Regions from separate parts of the Rhizobium sp. AP16 genome, predicted to be linked through region 2. Evidence: predicted binding sites of a transcription regulator. Region 2 holds the regulator's gene; the other holds the start of a gene.
What was found. Region 2 encodes PhoB, which activates phosphate uptake and scavenging genes when phosphate is short. Its sites were predicted from a motif close to TGTCATNNANCTGTCAT; they were not measured.
Positions count from the first base shown of each region.

Region 1: a site for PhoB is predicted at 7,653-7,669, ahead of phnF (phosphonate metabolism transcriptional regulator PhnF). Genes of this name have one in related genera too.

Region 1 is NZ_AJVM01000086.1:31,419-41,491, forward strand. Features, by position in the region: gene PMI03_RS29400 (TetR/AcrR family transcriptional regulator) at 1-161, opposite strand, end outside; gene mepA (penicillin-insensitive murein endopeptidase) at 559-1,605, shown strand; gene PMI03_RS29410 (methylglyoxal synthase) at 1,709-2,089, shown strand; gene PMI03_RS29415 (glucokinase) at 2,122-3,144, shown strand; gene PMI03_RS29420 (ABC transporter ATP-binding protein) at 3,285-5,123, shown strand; gene dapB (4-hydroxy-tetrahydrodipicolinate reductase) at 5,139-5,963, shown strand; gene PMI03_RS29430 (2,3-bisphosphoglycerate-dependent phosphoglycerate mutase) at 5,989-6,624, shown strand; gene PMI03_RS31945 (hypothetical protein) at 6,716-6,886, shown strand; gene phnF (phosphonate metabolism transcriptional regulator PhnF) at 6,903-7,637, opposite strand; gene phnG (phosphonate C-P lyase system protein PhnG) at 7,740-8,216, shown strand; gene phnH (phosphonate C-P lyase system protein PhnH) at 8,216-8,842, shown strand; gene PMI03_RS29450 (carbon-phosphorus lyase complex subunit PhnI) at 8,846-9,955, shown strand; gene PMI03_RS29455 (alpha-D-ribose 1-methylphosphonate 5-phosphate C-P-lyase PhnJ) at 9,952-10,073, shown strand, end outside.
Region 2 is NZ_AJVM01000063.1:137,390-147,462, reverse strand. Features, by position in the region: gene PMI03_RS17200 (Hsp33 family molecular chaperone) at 1-588, opposite strand, end outside; gene argF (ornithine carbamoyltransferase) at 638-1,555, opposite strand; gene PMI03_RS17190 (aspartate aminotransferase family protein) at 1,681-2,880, opposite strand; gene PMI03_RS17185 (GcrA family cell cycle regulator) at 3,308-3,844, shown strand; gene phoB (phosphate regulon transcriptional regulator PhoB) at 3,932-4,615, opposite strand; gene phoU (phosphate signaling complex protein PhoU) at 4,648-5,361, opposite strand; gene pstB (phosphate ABC transporter ATP-binding protein PstB) at 5,413-6,228, opposite strand; gene pstA (phosphate ABC transporter permease PstA) at 6,243-7,577, opposite strand; gene pstC (phosphate ABC transporter permease subunit PstC) at 7,574-9,055, opposite strand; gene PMI03_RS17155 (substrate-binding domain-containing protein) at 9,140-10,073, opposite strand, start outside.

The DNA.
Region 1 (10,073 bases), on a different contig from region 2:
GTCGGAAAAAATTGATAGAGCGAACCGATCGACGAATGCGCCTTTGCGGCAATCTCCGTCATCGTCGCGGCATCATAACCCTTATCGACGAAAACCGTCGCGGCCGCTTCCAAAAGCACAGCCACACGATCATGACCGCGCCGGCGTTTGGGTGTCCGCATTTGCGGCTCGCCGGTCGATGTCTCCGCGGGTTGTCCGCTATTTGTCCCCACCCCTTATTCCCCTTTGCAATCCCCAAGCTACCACTACGCTCGTCTCAACCGACCCGAGACCCAGGCTCCGGTTCCCAACCATCGGCGCACTCCCCAACTCGCGCGGCAGATGGTCGAGACCATGGTCATTGTGACTGTCGGATTTTCCGCAGACTATGCCGGCACTGTCAACCGGCCGGCCAAGGAAACCCTGCGATTTCCAGGGGGAGATTGCTGCCGACCGTCGGTAATGGAATGAAGACTGGAGGTACGGGCAGCCGGAAAATCGATTCCGATTTTCGGGGTTATGCGGTAGATTTCGTTGCAAATCACTTCGGCCAACGCCGGCAGCATCTCAAGGAACCACATGATTTCCCTCCTGGTTCGAACCATCAGCACCGTCAGCAAACTAGCCCTCGCCACGACGATCGGTGCTAGCCTCGTTACCGGCGATGCGCTGGCCCAGCAGGCCGGCCCGACGCCCGGCAGTGCCAAGGCGATCTTCGGTGGGGTGGCGCTGCCGACAGCAGGGCAGTCGCAATCGATCGGCTTTTACGCCAAGGGCTGCCTCTCCGGCGCCGTGGCGCTGCCGACCGATGGACCGACCTGGCAGGCGATGCGCCCGTCGCGCAACCGTCGCTGGGGCCGGCCGGAGATGATCGGGCTGCTCGAACGCCTGTCGCGCGACGCGGCAAAATATGACGGCTGGCCGGGCTTGCTGGTCGGTGACATGGCGCAGCCGCGCGGCGGGCCGATGTTTAACGGCCATGCTTCGCATCAAATCGGCCTCGACGCCGACGTCTGGCTGACGCCGATGCCGTCGCGGACGTTGACGGCGGCCGAGCGCGAAAGCCTGCCCTTCACCTCGATGCTGGCGAAGGACAAGTTCCTGACCATCAACGACCGGGTCTGGACGCCGGCGCATGCCCGCCTCCTGATGCGCGCCGCCAGCTATCCCGAAGTCCAGCGCATCTTCGTCAATCCGGCGATCAAGAAGAAAATGTGCGACAGCTGGACCGGCGACCGCACCAATCTCGGCAAGCTGCGCCCGGAATATGGCCACGACTCGCATTTCCACATCCGCTTGAGCTGCCCGGCGGGCTCGGTCGGCTGTACGCCGCAGGCCCCGGTTACCGCCGGTGACGGCTGCGACAAGACGCTTGCCTGGTGGCTCGGTCCCGAGCCCTGGGCCAAACCGAAGCCCAGCACCAAGCCGCCGGTAAAGCCCCGCGAGGTCATGGTGTCAGACCTCCCCAAGGCCTGCCAGGCGGTGCTGGACGCCCCCTCGGTGCCCTCGGCCCGCGCCGCCACCTATGGCATCAAGGCGGCAGCCCCGACGACGGCGACCGGCACGCTGCCGGTTTCGAGCAGCGGCACGGGCAACACGCCGCCCGGCAGCATTCCGCAGCAGTGAAGCGCCAAGATCTGATCTGACATTGGCCGGTCTTTCAAAGCCCGGCCTCTTGGTATAGAAGGCGGATAAATCGATTAAAAATCCGGGACGGAGTGGGAATTTCATGGCCGGCGGCAAATGCATCGCGCTGATCGCGCATGATCAGAAGAAGGATGCAATGGCGGAGTTTGCACGCCGCAACGAGGATGTGCTTGCCGATTGGCATATCGTCGCCACGGGCACCACCGGCGGCCGCGTGCTGGATGCCTGCCCCGACCTGAAGGTCACCCGCCTGAAAAGCGGCCCACTCGGCGGCGACCAGCAGATCGGCGCGATGATCGCTACCGGCGATATCGACATGCTCATCTTTTTCATCGATCCGCTCACCCCCATGCCGCACGATGTCGATGTCAAGGCGTTGACTCGGCTTGCCGTTCTCTACGACATTCCGATGGCCCTTAACGAAGCCACCGCAGAACGCCTGATCAAGACACTGAACCATTAATCCGCCTTCAGGCGGCAGACACGGACCTGTCCATGCCCGAGCTCAATCACAGCGAAGCCCCCCTGCCCTTTCCGATCCTGATCGGCGATATCGGCGGTACCAATGCGCGTTTCTCCATTGTCATCGATGCTCATTCCGAGCCGGCGCATTTTCCGATCGTGCAAACTGCCAATTTCAAGACGATCGACGACGCGATCGAGGAAGCGCTTTCCAAGTCGGCGGTGCGGCCGCGCTCGGCGATCCTTGCCATGGCCGGCCCGGTGCGTGGCGACGAAATTCCGCTGACCAATTGCGACTGGGTGATCCGCCCGAAGACGATGATCGCCAATCTCGGCATGGAAGATGTGCTGATCATCAATGATTTCGAAGCGCAGGCGCTGGCGATCGCCGGTATTTCCGAAGAGCATCGCGCCACCATCGGCGAGATATCGGAAGGCATGGTCGCCTCGCGCGCCGTGCTCGGCCCGGGCACCGGCCTCGGCGTCGCCGGCCTCGTTCATGCCCAGCACGCCTGGATCCCCGTGCCCGGCGAAGGCGGCCATATCGACCTCGGACCGCGCAGCGAGCGCGATCTGCAGATCTGGCCGCATCTGGAAACGATCGAGGGCCGCATTTCCGCCGAGCAGGTCCTCTGCGGCCGCGGCCTGCAGAACCTCTACCATGCCATCTGCAAGACCGACGGCATCGATCCCAGCCTCAAGGAACCGGCCGATATCACGGCGCATGCGCTCGCTGAAACCAACATTCAGGCCGAAGAGACCCTGACGCTGTTCGTCACCTATCTCGGTCGCGTCGCCGGCGATATCGCGCTGGTCTTCATGGCGCGGGGTGGCGTCTATATCACCGGCGGCATCTCGCAAAAGATCCTGCCGGCGCTGCAGACGCCGGAATTCCGCGCCGCCTTCGAAGACAAGGCGCCGCATACCGCGCTCTTGAAATCGATCCCGACGCATGTGGTCACCCATCCGCTGGCGGCACTCTCAGGACTCACGGCCTATGCCCGCGCACCGGCCAGTTTCGGCCTGGCAACGGACGGACGGCGCTGGCGGCGTTGATCCGATCAGGGCCGCAGGCAGCCTTTTTGAAGGGGCTTCCTTCCCTTATAATGATCTTGGCTCCATGGCTTGCCCCTTAACCAGTGCGGCAGGCCATCTCTAGCCAAAGCCGTCCTAACTCTTTATAGAGCCGCGAAAGCATGTGCCATGTGCGGCTCGCTTGGTTTGAGACAGGAAGCCGATTTTTGAAATCGCCCAACACGAAAAAGACCGATATCGACAGCGAAGCCATTACCGTTGTCCTGAAGCGCGTTATAGCTGAAAACGGCCGCGATCATATCTGGGGCTATTCGATCGCAATCTTCTGCCTCGTCGTCGTCGCAGCATCCACGGCGATGATGGCCTTTGTTATGAGGCCGATCGTCAACGGAGCTTTCTACGAGCGCCGCGCCGAAGTTATGTGGCTGATTTGTCTTGCTATATTTGCGGCTTTTATAGCGCGTGGTTTTGCCGGCTATTTTCAATCGGTCATTCTGTCCAAGATCGGCAATGACATCATTGCTCGCTATCAACGGCGCCTCTATGCGCATTTGATGACGCTGTCAGTCGGTTTTTTCAGTGAAGCTCGCTCTGCTCAGATTGCCGCGCGGGTCAGCCAGAACGTTTCCGGCATCCGCGATGTGATGAACCTCGTCATCACGTCTACGGCGCGCGACTTTCTGTCATTCGTCTTTCTGCTCGGCAACATGGTCTATCAGGACCCATTGCTCAGCCTTATCTTTTTCGTCATTGCCCCACCTGTGTTTCTGGCCTTGCGCCACATCTCCAAGCGCCTGCGCGCCGTCACGCGCGAGGCGGTCGTTCTCAACAGCCGCGTGCTTGGCGCGATGCAGGAAACCATTCAAGGCATTTCCATCGTCAAGGCCTTCACGATGGAGCCCGAACTCGACCGCAAGATCAACAAGCTGATTACGGCAGCAGAGAATCGACAAAACCGTATTGTTCGCATTTCCGAGCGTAACGGCCCGTTGATCGAAACTGTTGCCGGCTTTGCCGTCGCCGGTGTCTTTGCCTATGCCGCCTACCGTTCGATTTATGAAAATGTGCCGCCAGGCGCCGTGTTTTCCTTCATCGTGTCGCTACTTTTGGCTTATGATCCGGCCCGCCGCCTTGCCAAATTGCAGACGCAGCTTGAACGCGCGGTCGTCAACGCACGGATGATCTACGAACTGCTCGACATGGAACCGCGCCAGCGCGATCTGCCGGACGCCAAGCCGCTGGTCGTCACCGATGCCCGTATCGAATTTCGCGACGTACAGTTTGCCTATGGCGACGACACCGTTCTATCGGGCGTGAGCTTCACTGCCGAAGGTGGACAAACGACGGCGCTCGTCGGCCCCTCCGGCGCCGGTAAATCCACCGTCATCAACCTCATTCCGCGCTTCTACGACCCGAAGGCCGGCAGCATCCTGATCGACGGGCAGGACATCAGCCACGTCACCAAGCAGTCGCTGCGCGAGCATCTCGCCTATGTGTCGCAGCAGCCCTACCTTTTCGAAGGCACGATCCGCGACAATATCCGGTATGGCCGTCTGGAAGCGACCGATGCCGACATCGAGGAAGCAGCCCGGCACGCTTACGCCCATGACTTCATACTGGCGCAACCGCAGGGCTACGACACCCCGGTCGGTGAAAACGGCGTGACGCTTTCCGGCGGCCAGCGGCAGCGCCTGTCGATTGCCCGCGCGCTGGTGCGCAATGCGCCGATCCTCCTTTTGGATGAAGCCACATCGGCGCTCGATACCGAGTCGGAAGCGGCCGTGCAGAAGGCATTGGACGAAGCCATGAGCGGCCGCACGGTCGTCGTCATCGCCCATCGCCTGTCGACGGTGGTCCGGGCCGAGAAGATCATTGTCATGCAGAATGGGCGCGTCGTCGAAGAGGGCAACCACGAGACGCTTGCGGAGGCCGACAATGGCCTTTACGCTCGCCTCAACAGCCTTCAGCGGCCGGCCGTTTCCGGCAATTCCCGCAAATAAGACGATAGAGACGACATGAGCGACGATGCGATGAAGCTGGTGGTGGTGGGCGCGGCAGGCCGCATGGGTCAGGCTCTGATCCGCCTCATCCACGCCACCGAAGGCCTGACCCTACACGCCGCCGTCGCGCGCCCCGGTTCGGCTTTCATCGGCAAGGATGCCGGCGAGATCGCCGGGCTGGGGCAGATCGGCATTCCCGTCACCGACGATCCGCTTTCCGCCTTCCTGCATGCCGACGGCGTTATCGACTTCACCACGCCGGCAACCAGCGTCACCTTCGCCGACCTCGCCGCCCAGGCGCGCATTGTCCACGTCATCGGCACCACCGGCTGCTCTGCCGAAGACGAGACCAGGTTCAAGGCTGCCGCCCGACACGCCCGCATCGTCAAGTCGGGCAATATGGGCCTCGGCATCAACCTTTTGAGCGTCCTTGTCGAGCAGGCCGCGCGGGCGCTTCCGCCGGCCGATTGGGACATCGAAGTCTTGGAAATGCACCATAAGCACAAGGTCGACGCGCCATCGGGCACCGCCCTGCTGCTGGGTGAAGCCGCTGCCAAGGGGCGTGGCATCGATCTCGGCGATCATTCCGTGCGCGTACGCGACGGCTATACCGGCCCGCGTCCGGCGGGTTCGATCGGCTTTGCCACGCTGCGCGGCGGTGCCGTCATCGGCGATCACTCAGTTATTTTTGCCGGCGAAGGCGAGCGGCTGACGTTGTCCCATAGTGCGGGCGACCGGTCATTGTTTGCCCGCGGCGCGCTTCAAGCGGCTCTCTGGGCGCGCGACAAGAAGCCCGGCCTTTATTCCATGCTCGATGTCCTCGGGCTTTCCACACGTTGATACGATCCTTTCAAGGAGTGACATTATGAGCGGTACTCTCGTCCTCGTTCGCCACGGCCAGAGCGACTGGAATTTGAAGAATCTCTTTACCGGCTGGAAGGATCCCGACCTGACAGCGCTGGGCGTTGAAGAAGCCAAGACCGGCGGCAAGGCGCTGGCCGATTACGGCATCAAATACGACATCGCCTTCACCTCGGTGCTCACCCGCGCCCAGCACACGCTGAAGATCATCCTCGATGAAGTCGGTCAGCCCGGCCTGGAAACGATCAAGGATCAGGCGCTGAACGAGCGCGACTATGGCGATCTCTCCGGCCTCAACAAGGACGACGCCCGCGCCAAGTGGGGCGAGGAACAGGTACATATCTGGCGCCGCTCCTACGACGTGCCCCCGCCCGGCGGCGAAAGCCTGCGCGACACCGGCGCCCGCGTCTGGCCTTATTACCTCACCGAAATCCTGCCGCGCGTGCTCGCCGGCCAGAAAGTGCTCGTCGCCGCCCACGGCAATTCGCTGCGCTCACTGGTCATGGTGCTCGACCGCCTGACCAAGGAACAGATCCTGGCGCTTAACCTCGCGACCGGCGTGCCGATGGTCTACAAGCTCAACGCCGACTCCACCGTCGCTTCCAAGGAAGTGCTCGGCGACATGTCCGGCGCGCATTGAGCGGCTGCGCTACCACGGCTGACTATTCTTGATGCTCTCATATGCTACGCTACGCATGCGGCGTAGCATATGAGCTGACGATGGAACGAGAATGAAACACGAAAAAGACGTGATTAGTTATAGCGCTTGGTTTCGGCAGCAGATACTGGCGGGACAGAATTCTGCCAATGCAGGTAATCTTATTCCCGCTGGCGAAGTAGAAGCCGAATTCGCTGCTCTACGGGAAGAAACCCGCAGCAAGCTGGATAGACAGCTTTCTTAAAATTCAGATTACAGCTTCAATTCTCGATCGTGAACCGCACCCGATCCGCGGCAAAGCGTGAGATCGAATATTGCACCGGCACGCCGTCGAGATCGGCGTTCAATGCCCTGGTATTCATGACGATGGCACCGGGGGAGAGTTCGAGGTCGGTGAGGTCACCTTCCTCCGCATGGGTGGCGGTGATTTCCGTGACGACACGAACATAATCGGCGACGCCGAGTTCGCGGAAAGCCTTGGTGATCGAGCCGGTGGTTCCATAGATCTCAGCGATATCGGCAAAGCGGTCGGCGGGAAACCAGCTCGTAGCGCGTGACACCGGGCGATGGTCGGCCCGGCCGATCGTTTCCAGCCGGACGACGGCTGCGCCAGGTGTCAGCTTCAGCCAGCGGGCCACCTCGGCACTGGCAATTTCACGGCTGGCCGCCACCAGCACGCTGCGCGCTTCGCGCGCCTGATCGCCGATCCCTTGAGAAAATCGTGTCCGTTTCGAGATCGGGAAATTCAGGCGTTCCTTGCGCTCGATCAGGGTGCCCCGCCCCTGCACGGCGCGAACGATGCCTTCCTGCCCCAAAGCGGCCAGCGCGCTTCGCACCGTATGCCGGTTGACGCCGAACTGCAGCGCCAGCGCCGTTTCCGGCGGCACCATGCCGGTCTCGTCGAAATCGCCCTGATTGATCGACGCGCGAATCCGGTCGGCAATCTGCCGCCAGAGCGCCACGCCCGTCTGTCTCTGTACCTTCTGCCCCGCCATATTTCCCGCTTGTCCTGTCATACGCTTGTCACGTCGCCCCAATAGATATAAAACATACCTTGTATGGTTGTCTATATCAATAGACATTTTGAGGAAGACGCGATGAATTCAGCACAGAGGCAAGAGGTAGCTGCGCAGGAGCGCCGGGAACGCAAGCGCACGGCGGACCTTCTGGCCCGGGCCGAGCGCGACGAGCTCGATGCGGCCTGGGAAGCACTGTCCGACAAGCCGGCTATCCAGCCCGTGCGTGGGCCAGAAACCGGTCTCGTCATGGTGCGCGGGCGCATCGGCGGCGGCGGCGCACCTTTCAATCTCGGCGAGGTCACGGTAACCCGCGCTACCATCAGACTCGCCTCCGGCACGGTCGGCCACGCGCATGCGCTCGGCACCGACCGCGAGAAGGTACGGCTGGCGGCGATCTTCGACGCGCTCTGGCATCAGCCGGCCACCAAGGATTTCGTCGAGAAGGCGATCCTGCTGCCGATCACCGAGCGGATCGCCGGACGGGATCGGCAAAGAGCCGAAGAGACGGCCGCTACCCGCGTCGATTTCTTCACCATGGTCCGCGGAGAAGACTGATGACCCTTTCCAACACCATCACCCCTGACAACGATGCCCTGACCGGCGGCTTTACCAACCCGGTCTTCGACGCGCAGAGCGTCTTCAAGATGATGATGGACGCGATGGCGCGGCCGGGAACCCTGCAAACGGTCGTCTCCGACATCGCACCGCCCGCACCCCTCGGCATCGCCGCCGGCGCCATTGCGCTCACCCTTTGCGACCATGACACATCGGTCTGGATGTCGGGCGGCCTTGCGCGCTCGACCATGCCGGAATGGCTCGGCTTCCACACCGGCGCGCCGGTGACGTCCGAAAAGCTCGAGGCCCGCTTTGCCTTCGTCGAAGCCGGCGTGCTGCTCGCTTCGCTCAACCAGTTCGATGTCGGCACCCAGGAATATCCCGACCGCTCGACGACGATCGCGCTGGAAATCGCGAGCCTCGAAGGCGGCAAGGAACTGGCGCTCTCCGGCCCTGGGATTGCCGACATCAACATGATTGCGCCCATCGGCCTGCCGGACACGTTCCTGCGCTTCTGGAACGACAATCGCGCGCTCTTCCCGCGCGGTGTCGACCTCGTTCTGACGGCCGGACGGCAATTCCTCTGCCTGCCGCGCACCACCAAGATCATCGCGACGGAGATCTGACGCATGTATGTTGCCGTAAAAGGCGGCGAAGCCGCCATCGCCAATGCTCACCGGCTGCTCGCCGATCGTCGCCGCGGCGACCGCTCGCTGCCGGCGCTCGGCATCGACCAGATCGTCGCGCAGCTTGCGCTTGCCGTCGACCGCGTCATGGCCGAAGCCTCGCTTTATGACCGGACGCTCGCAGCACTTGCCGTGCGCCAGTCGCGCGGCGATATGATCGAGGCGATCTTCCTACTGCGCGCCTACCGCACGACGCTGCCGCGCTTCGGCTATTCCCAGCCGCTGGATACGGCGGCGATGAAGATCGAACGCCGCATCTCCGCTACCTACAAGGACCTGCCGGGCGGCCAGCTTCTCGGCCCTACCTTCGATTATACCCACCGCCTGCTCGACCCGAGCCTGCTCACCGACGAGCCGGTGGACGAGCCGATGCAGCGGTCGGCGGAAGAGGGTCGCGTCATGCGAGTCTCCGAAATCCTGGCCGAAGAAGGGCTGATCGAGGGCGATGGCGAGATGCCGATCGATCACGAAACCGGCGACCTGACGCGCGAGCCGATGGAATTCCCGATGACCCGCGACCTGCGCCTGCAGGCGCTCGCCCGGGGCGACGAGGGTTTTCTTCTGGCGCTTGGCTATTCCACCCAGCGCGGCTATGGCCGCAACCATCCCTTCACCGGTGAAATCCGCATCGGAGAAGTCGAGGTCGAACTCGACGTGCCGGAACTCGGTTTCGCCGTCTCACTGGGCAGCATCCAGGTGACCGAGTGCCAGATGGTCAACCAGTTCAAGGGCTCGGCCAAGGCGCCGCCGCAGTTTACCCGCGGCTACGGCCTTGTCTTCGGCCAGAGTGAGCGCAAGGCCATGGCCATGTCGCTGGTCGACCGGGCGCTACGCGCCGACGAGCTCGGCGAGGATATCGTCGCCCCCGCCCAGGACGAGGAGTTCGTCATCTCCCATTCCGACAACGTGCAGGCAACCGGCTTCGTCGAACATCTGAAGCTGCCACACTATGTCGACTTCCAGGCCGAACTCGACCTGGTGCGCCGCATGCGCCGCGACTTCGAGGCCGCCCGCGACGGCGGCAAGGATCCCCTGACGGAGGCAGCCGAATGACCGATCTCGCCACCTACAACTTCGCCTATCTCGACGAACAGACCAAGCGGATGATCCGCCGCGCCATCCTGAAGGCGATCGCCATTCCCGGCTATCAGGTGCCCTTCGCCTCGCGCGA
Region 2 (10,073 bases):
GCCCGCCCGCCAGCGATGGCGCGGCTTGCCGGCCTCGTCGCGGTCGAACAGTTCGGCAGCGCCCAGACGAACGCGGGTCGGGATCTGCTCCGACTGGCGGAAATAGGTCCCCGCGATCTCTTCGAGCGAGGCACCGTCGAGCGCCACGATACCCTGATAGGGCTGGCTGTAGCGACCCTGATCGATGGTGAAGGCGAGCACGCCCTTGCCGAGCAACTGTTCCGGCTCGGTCTCGCCGGCGGCCACGGCCTTTGCCAGCGCCTCTTCATCGAAGCGGGCATAGGCGCGGACATTTTCCGGCGTCGCGAAATCGGCGACCAGAAGATCGACCGGTCCGTCGCCCTTGGTCTGCACGGTGAACTTGCCCTCGAACTTCAGCGAGGTGCCGAGCAACACGGTCAGCACCACGGCCTCGGCCAACAGCCGGGCAACGGGGGCCGGATAATTGTGCCGGGCGAGAATTGTGTCCAGCAGAGGTCCGAGCTGCACGGCGCGGCCGCGCACATCAAGACCTTCGACCTGGAAGGGAACGACATGATCGTCGCCGGCAAAATCGAATTGACCCAGCGAGGCTGCACTTTCCGCCATTGCTTTACTCCTACTGCGCCCGCGGCATCAAACGCGCGGTTCTATATCCTCAGATCGCGCCCAGGCACCAAGCAAGAATCGACTTTTGCGCATGAAGGCGGTTTTCCGCCTCATCGAAAACAACGGATTGCGGACCATCGATCACTTCGTCCGTCACTTCCTCCCCGCGATGGGCGGGCAGGCAATGCATGAACAAGGCGTCCTTGCCGGCCTGTGCCATCAAAGCCTGATTGACCTGATAGGGCTGGAAGACGTTGTGACCGCGGGCCCGGTGTTCCTGATTCATGGAAACCCAGGTATCGGTTACCACGCAATCAACGCCAGCGACCGCACGGTCGGCATCATGCGAGAGCATGATTTCGGCGCCCTGATTACGGGCCCAGTTCAAATAGTGATCCTTTGGCTCGGAACCAAGGGGTACGGCCATGTTCATGCGGTAGTCGAAGCGTGCGGCCCCTTCGATCAGCGAATGCAGCACATTGTTGCCGTCGCCGGTCCAAGCAATCGTCTTGCCCTTGATCGGGCCGCGATGCTCCTCGAAGGTCATGATGTCGGCCATGATCTGGCAGGGGTGCGTGTCGTCGGTCAGCGCATTGATGACCGGCACGGTCGCGTGTTCGGCGAGCTCCAGCAGGCGCGAATGCTCCGTCGTGCGGATCATGATGGCGTCGACATAGCGCGACAGCACTTTCGCCGTATCGCCGATCGTCTCGGCGCGGCCGAGCTGCATCTCGGTGCCCGACAGGAACAGCGTCTCGCCGCCAAGCTGGCGCATGCCGACATCGAAGGAGACGCGGGTTCGGGTGGAGGGCTTCTCGAAGATCATCGCCAGCATCTTGCCGGCAAGCGGCTTGTCGGCCGTACCGGCCTTCAGCGCCCGCTTGCGCACGATGGCGTCGTCGATGATGCTGCGCAGATCGGCAGCAGCAACAGCCGAGAGATCGAGAAAGTGTTTCGGAGAAGCCATGTTCCTACCTGTACTCTAGAAAACAATAACGCCCGCGTGGGGCGCGCATAACCCCTTAAATCGGACCCGATTTAAGGGGTTATGCGCCATTCTAAGTGTTACTGCGCTGACAGCGGGCGCTGAATTCAAGCCGACTTCTTGATGCGAGCCGCACGCACGCTTTCGGCGGCGCGTTCGATGCGGGCAATACCTTCGCGCGCTTCCTCGGCGGTCACCACCAGCGGCGGCAGCAGACGGATGACGTTGTCGCCAGCCGGCACGCCCAGAAGATACTCGGCGCGGATCGCCTGCAACAGCTCCGCCTGCGGAATGGCGGCCTTGATGCCGAGCATCAGGCCCTCGCCGCGAATATCCTCGATGATATCGGGGAAACGATCCTGAAGCGAAGCAAGGCCCTGGCGGAAGACTAGGGCGATATCGCGCACATGATCGAGGAAACCGTCTGCCAGCACGATATCGAGCACGGCATTGCCGACTGCCATGGCGAGCGGATTGCCGCCATAGGTCGAGCCATGCGTACCGGCCTTCATGCCCGAAGCGGCTTCCGCCGTCGCAAGGCACGCGCCAAGCGGGAAGCCGCCGCCGATACCCTTGGCCACGGCCATGATGTCGGGCGTGACGCCGGACCATTCATGAGCAAAGAGCTTGCCGGTACGGCCGACGCCGCACTGGACCTCGTCAAGGATCAGAAGAAGGCCGTGCTCGTCGCAGATCTGGCGCAGGCCGCGCAGGAACTCGTTGGTCGCAGGCCGAATGCCGCCCTCGCCCTGCACGGGCTCGATGAGAATCCCGGCCGTCGCATCGGTAACGGCGGCGCGCACGGCATCGAGATCGCCGAAGGGTACCTGGTCGAAGCCCGGCGCCTTGGGGCCGAAACCTTCGAGATACTTTTCCTGGCCGCCGGCGGCGATCGTCGCGATCGTGCGGCCGTGGAAGGCGCCTTCAAAGGTGATGATATGGAACTTCTCGGGATGGCCCTTGGAGAACTGGTAGCGCCGCGCCGTCTTGATCGCACATTCCAGCGCCTCAGCGCCGGAATTGGTGAAGAACACCTTGTCGGCAAAGGTGGCTTCCGTCAGGCGCTTCGACAGCTTCTCCTGGCCCGGCACCTCATAAAGGTTCGACAGGTGCCAGACCTTGTCGGCCTGCGCCTTCAGTTCCGCGACCAGATGGGGATGTGCATGGCCAAGCGAATTCACTGCAACACCGGCGGCGAAATCGAGATAGCGCTCGCCTGTCTCCGTGAACAGCCATACGCCCTCTCCTCGCTCAAACCGCAGCGGGGCACGCATATAGGTGTCGTAAAGCGGCGCGGTTTCAGCCATGGCCCGTATCTCCTCGATCACAACCTTTAGGGCCAATCGTTTCCTTCAAGTGAAACGGGCCCGGAAAAATCAAAAATGCCGCCTTGCGGCGGCTGAGGCACTATTGATGTTTTGCACCGCAATGTCAACAAAACAGGCGATTTAGCAGGCGCGGCAGAGCATCTCGCGACGAGAGGTATGTCTTCAGTTGCTAATATTGCAAAAATGCCACGCTTGGACAAGCAAGTTGGGGAAAACCCCGAAATCGATTCCCCAGGAATCATGCGACTCTTGTCACGGAGTCAGCCTCACACTAGGTTAAACCTCAATTACTAGACTGCATGCGGCGGAACTAGTCACCACAATTTTTAAGCGTTTCGCGCCTCGCCCTAATGCGAGGCAATGGTGAAGGATTCTGCCATCGGAAACGCGACAGCGGAGACAGGGCATGAATTGGACAGACGAACGCGTCGAGAAGCTGAAAAAGCTGTGGTCCGAGGGTTTGAGCGCGAGCCAGATCGCGGCGCAGCTCGGTGGTGTCAGTCGTAATGCCGTCATCGGCAAGGTGCATCGCTTGAGCCTGCCGGGCCGAGCGAAGGCCGGCGGCACGGCGACGGCCGCCCGAGCACAGAAGCGCAACACTTCGGCGCCGCGCGCACCGAACTACGCCTCGCGCGTTGCAACCCGCACGGTTACCCGTCAGCAGGGCGCGACGATGCTCAAGGAAGAAGTCGAGATCGATACGGTCAACGAGATCGAATATCGTCCGGCCGCCAATGTGGTCGTTCCGATTTCGCGTCGCCTCGGCCTGACGGAACTCACCGAGCGCACCTGCAAATGGCCGGTCGGCGATCCGCTGAAGGATGACTTCCACTTCTGCGGCAATGACAGCCCGGATGCATCGCCCTATTGCGGCTACCATCAGCGCCTGGCCTACCAGCCGGTGCATGAACGACGCCGGCCGGCGGCTCAACCGCGCGGCTGAGATGCCCCATAGCTGAATGAAAGAAACGGGCCGAAAGGCCCGTTTTCTGTTTCCGCCGCTATGTTGGGTGACTGACCGGTTTCCCGATCAGGCTTCCATGGAATAACCCGCGCCGCGAACGGTGCGGATGACATCCTGCATATTGGAGAAGTTCAGCGCCTTGCGCAGACGTCCGACATGGACGTCGACGGTGCGTTCGTCGACATAGATGTCATGTCCCCAGACACCGTCGAGGAGCTGCGACCGCGAGAAGACGCGGCTCGGCGAAGCCATCAGGAATTCCAGCAGGCGGAATTCCGTCGGTCCCAACCGCACTTCACGGCTCTTGCGGTGAACGCGATGGGTCTCGCGGTCCAGTTCGATGTCGCCACAGCGCAGCACGGTGGAGAGAACCTCCGGACGGGCACGGCGCAGCATCGCCTTGACGCGAGCCATCAGCTCCGGCGTCGAGAACGGCTTGACGACATAATCGTCCGCGCCGGTGGAAAGGCCGCGCACGCGCTCGCTTTCCTCGCCGCGGGCGGTGAGCATGATGATCGGCAGGCGTTCGGTCTCCGGCCGCATGCGCAGCCGGCGGCAGAGTTCGATGCCGGACACGCCGGGGAGCATCCAATCGAGGATCAGAAGATCGGGAATGCGCTCCTGGAGGCGAAGCTCTGCTTCATCGCCTCTCAGAATGGTGTCGACCTCGAAGCCTTCAGCCTCGAGATTATAGCGCAGCAGAACGCTGAGCGCTTCTTCGTCTTCTACAACAGCAACTCTCGGAACCATGCGTCTCTGGTCTCCTTTTCCTGGCGTCTTCGTTATTCCGTCACCGCACCGACGGTGTTGGCGGTATCGTCTTTCGGGCGCTCGCCTTCGGGCTGGCTACCGGTCGCCATGTAATAGATCGTCTCGGCGATGTTGGTGGCATGGTCGCCGATGCGCTCGATATTCTTGGCGCAAAAGAGAAGATGCGTGCAGGTGGTGATGTTGCGCGGATCTTCCATCATGTAGGTCAGCATCTCGCGGAAGAGCGAGGTGTACATCGCGTCGATTTCCTCGTCGCGCTCACGGATCGAGACGGCCTTGTCGGGCGAACGGGTCGTATAGACGTCGAGCACTTCCTTGAGCTGGCTGAGCGCCAGTTCGGAAAGATGCTCGATGCCGCGCGCCAGGCGGCGCGGAACGCCGTGGCCCTGCACGGCGATGACGCGCTTGGCGGTATTCTTGCCAAGGTCGCCAACGCGCTCCAGATCGGCGGCGATGCGAATGGAACCCATGATTTCGCGCAGGTCGGCGGCCATCGGCTGGCGGCGAGCGATGGTGACGATCGCCTTGTCGCCGACTTCGCGTTCGGCGTGGTCGAGAACGACGTCGTCGGAGATGACCTTCTGTGCAAGGGCGGCATCGCCGTGCACCAGTGCACGAACGCTGTCGCTGACCATCTGCTCCGCCAGACCGCCCATTTCAGCAATGCGGCGCGTCAGGAACTTCAGGTCTTCGTCATAGGCAGAGAGAATGTGAGTGGAGACCATTTTTCTATCCTCAGGGTGAAACGTGTGAAGGGAGCCGCGCGCGGGATATCATCAACCAAAACGGCCCATGATGTAATCCTGCGTGCGGAAATCGTCGGGATTGGTGAACATCTTATCGGTATCGTTCTCCTCGACCAAATGGCCGAGATGAAACATTGCGGTGCGTTGGGAAACGCGGGCGGCCTGCTGCATGGAATGCGTCACGATGACGATCGTGAAGTTTTCCCGCAGCTCATGAATCAGTTCCTCGACCTTGGCCGTGGCGATGGGATCGAGCGCCGAGCACGGCTCGTCCATGAGAATGACTTCCGGGCTGACGGCAACGGCGCGGGCGATGCAGAGGCGCTGCTGCTGGCCGCCCGACAGGCTGGTGCCGGCTTCCAGCAGCCGATCCTTCACCTCGCCCCAGAGACCGGCCTTCTGCAGGCTGGTTTCGACAATATGGTCGAGATCGGCCTTGGAGCGATGCAGCCCGTGAATACGCGGGCCATAGGCGACGTTCTCGTAGATCGACTTCGGGAAGGGATTGGGCTTCTGGAACACCATGCCGACGCGGGCACGCAGCTCCACGACATCGATGGCGCTGTCATAGACATCCTGATCGTCGAGCGTGATCTTGCCGGTGACGCGGCAGGTGTCGATCGTATCGTTCATGCGGTTTAGGCAGCGCAGAAAGGTGGACTTGCCACAGCCTGAAGGACCGATCAACGCCGTGACCGTATTGACACGGATGTTCAGGTCCACACCGAACAGGGCGCGCTTGTCACCATAATAGACCGAGACGTCCTGGCCGATCATCTTGTAGGGGATCGTCGTCATCTTCCTGGCCAGTGCCTTCTCGCCTGCGGCTTCCGTCATCATGTTCATTCCGTCTTCTCCCTCTACCAACGCCGCTCGAAGCGACGGCGCAGCAGGATGGCCCCGATGTTCATCGCAACAAGGAAGAAGAGCAGGACGATAATGGCCCCGGAGGTTCGCTCGACAAAGGCACGCTCGGCTTCGCTCGCCCACATGTAAATCTGCACCGGCAGGGCGGTCGCGGGATCGAGTGGCGACGTCGGATAATTGGCGACGAAGGCGACCATGCCGATCAACAGCAGCGGCGCGGTCTCGCCGAGCGCATGCGCCAGCCCGAGGATCGTACCGGTCAGGATGCCCGGCATGGCGAGCGGCAGGACATGGTGGAACACCACCTGCATCCGCGAGGCACCAAGACCAAGCGCAGCGCTTCGGATCGACGGCGGCACCGCCCGCAGCGCCGAGCGCGTGGCGATGATGATCATCGGCAGCGTCATCAGGCTGAGCACCAGCCCGCCGACCAGCGAGGCCGAGCGCGGCAGGCCCATGACATTGATGAAGACGGAGAGGCCAAGCAGGCCGTAGACGATCGACGGCACGGCGGCGAGATTGTTGATGTTGACTTCGATCAGGTCCGTCAGCCGGTTCTTCGGCGCGAATTCCTCGAGATAGATCGAGGCGGCGACGCCGACCGGTAATGCCAGAACCAGCACGGTCAGCATCAGATAAAGCGAACCGATCAGCGCGACGCCGAGGCCTGCGGCTTCCGGACGGCTGGAATTGCCCGACAGGAACAGGCCGCTGTTGAACGCCTTGTGGAGCGCGCCGCTGGCGGCAAGCTGCCTCATCCAGCCGAGCTGTCGGTCGGAGACCTTGCGGTCCGCCTCATTCGCCGTCAGATCGATCTGCCCCTTGTTGGCGGAATCGATATTGGCGCCGGCAAGCAGCGTGATCTTCACCGTTTTCCCGATGATGGAGGGGTCGGCCATGACCTTGTCGCGCAGCATGCTTCGCGCACTGTCCGAGACCATCGCCGTCGCCTCACGCACAAGCGCGCGATCGGCGGGATCGATGCCCAGCGCCTTTACCAGGGCATCGCGGACGAGAAGAGGATAATTGGCCGCGATCAGCACCTTCGGATCGCTGGCACGCTTGCCAGTGGGATCGATTACCTTCTCGGCAAACTCGATCGGCAGGGTGATCGAGGTCTGCACGAAGGCGGTATAGCCATGACGCACCACCGACGAGACCAGAGCGATGAGGAAGACAAGGCCGAAGGTGACGGCGGCGATGCCATAGGCGCGGAACCGGCGCTCGGCGGCGTAACGGCGCTTGATGCCGATATCGCGCCGCGCCGGTGCGCCGGGCGTCAGCCCGCGCGGGATCGGCGGCTTTGCGGAGAATACGAGATCGCTCATTCGTATTGCTCCCTATAGCGACGGACGATGTAGAGCGCGTAGACGTTAAGGCAGAGCGTCAAGCAGAAGAGCGTGATGCCAAGCGCAAAGGCGACCAATGTCTGCGGCGAGGTGAATTCGAGATCGCCGGTCAACTGGTTGACGATCTTCACGGTGACCGTCGTCATCGGCTCGAAGGGATCGAACTGCATGCGGGCGGCGACGCCGGCGGCCAGCACGACGATCATCGTCTCGCCGAGCGCCCGGGAAGCCGTCATCAGCAGCGCACCGACAATGCCCGGAAGGGCTGCCGGCAAGAGGACGCGCTTGACCGTTTCCGATCGCGTCGCGCCAAGGCCGAGCGAGCCGTCGCGCAGCGAGCGCGGCACCGCCATGATGATATCGTCGGAAAGCGAGGAGACGTAGGGGATCAGCATGACGCCCATGACGAAGCCGGCGGTCAGGACGCTCTGCGCCTCGACGAAGCTCGCATAATTGCCCGTCAGCAGGCCGTTGATATCAGCGGAGATGTCACGCAGAAAAGGCCCGACGGTCACAAGCGCGAAGAAGCCGTAGACGATGGTCGGAATGCCGGCCAGCACTTCGAGCATCGGCTTGGCGAGGGAGCGCACGCGGGCCGAGGCATATTCGGCCATGTAGATGGCGGCGAAAAGCCCGACGGGAACCGCGACAAGCATGGCGACAAAGCTGATATAGAGCGTGCCGGCCAGGAGCGGGATAAGGCCAAAGGTGCCAGACGTTTGCGCGCCGGCGCCGGTAAAGCGCGGATCCCAGACGGTGCCGAAGAAGAATTCGGCGGCAGGCACCATGTTGAAGAAACGGGCAGCCTCCGACAGCATCGAGGCCGCAATGCCGAGCGTCGTCAGCACGGCAATCGACGAGGCGACGATCAGGCCACCGAGAACGACCTGCTCCACCCGATTGCGGGCGCGAAAACGTGGCGCGATGGCGCGCAGTCCATGAATGGCGCACAGAACAGAGAGGATGATGGCCGCGGCCGACATGACGACACGGCTCACATGGCGCATGCCGTTATATTTGTTGGCGGCGTCGACCATGTAGCCGGTCGGCCGGACCGCGAGCGGCACGCCCTTCTGCGCCAGCATCAGCTGGAGATCGACCGAGCCGACGGCGACGGCGGCAAGTTCCTGATTGTCGAGCAGGCGCATGCCGTGGGCGATGCTGCGCACCACACCGTAGCTGAGGTTAAGTTCGGCTTCCGGCAAGGTTTTCACTTCCTCGGGAAAGGATTTGACCACGAGGTCGTCGATCACCTGCGGGCTGATCACGAGCCAGGCGCAGATCAGCGCCAGCGCCGGCAAGACCGCCCATATGGCGACATAAGCACCGTGATAACCGAGCCGCGAATGCAGGACCGAGGACCTGCCGCCCGACAGCGCAGCCGCTCTCGTCCGCCCCAGCACGAAGGCGGAGGCGCCGATGATCGACAGGCATGACAGCAGCAGTGACACACTCATTCCCATTCCCTGGCCCATTTCCCGGCCTATTTCCCGACAAACGCCGGCGCGAGTGACCGCGCCGGCGGGCAGTCTCTTATGCGATCACATGATCTTCCCGTCCGCGACGTCCTTGCGGATCTGGTCGCGCTCGGCATCCGGCGCCGGCACCAGGCCATATTCGGCCAAGGGGCTGTCCGGTCCGATCATCTGATCGCTGGTGAAGAAGTCGACATATTCCTTCAGGCCTGGAATGACGCCGAGATGCGCCTTCTTGACGTAGAAGAACAGCGGCCGCGACACTGGATAGGTGCCGTCGGCAATGGTCTGACCCGACGGCACGATGCCACCAACGGTCGCGACCTTCAGCTTGTCGGCATTATTCTGATAGAAATAGAGGCCGAAGACGCCGACGCCATGCTTGTTGGCATTGATGCGGGCGAGCGTCTCAGGATAGTCGCCATCGATATCGACCGCGGCGCCATCCTTGCGCACCGCGATGCATTTTTCAGCCTGCTTGCCGGCATCCGGCACCGCCGCCTTGATGACATCGAGCGCCCCGGAGTCCTTACAGCCGGCGGCGAGCACCTTTTCTTCAAAGACCTCGCGTGTGCCGTGCTTTTCGCCCGGAATATATGCGGCGATCTCGAAATCCGGCAGGGCCGGATTGATCTCGGACCACTTCTTATAGGGATTGGCAACCAGCTTGCCGTTGACGACGACTTCGGCGGCGAGCGCCTTGTAGAGGTCGGTCGGCACGAATCTGATGTCGGGATTGCTCTTATCGTAAGCGAAGACGATACCGTCGTAACCGATCTTGACCTGCTGGATATCGGCGACGCCCGCCGCCTTGCAGGCGTCGACCTCGCTGCCCTTGATCGGGCGCGAGGAATTGGCAATGTCGATGGAGTCGGGACCGACGCCCTTGCAGAACTCCTTCAGGCCGGCGCCGGAACCGCCGGATTCGACGACGGGCGTCTTGTAGTTCGTAAAGGTCTCGCCGAAGGTCTCGGCAACGATCTTGGCATAGGGGAACACC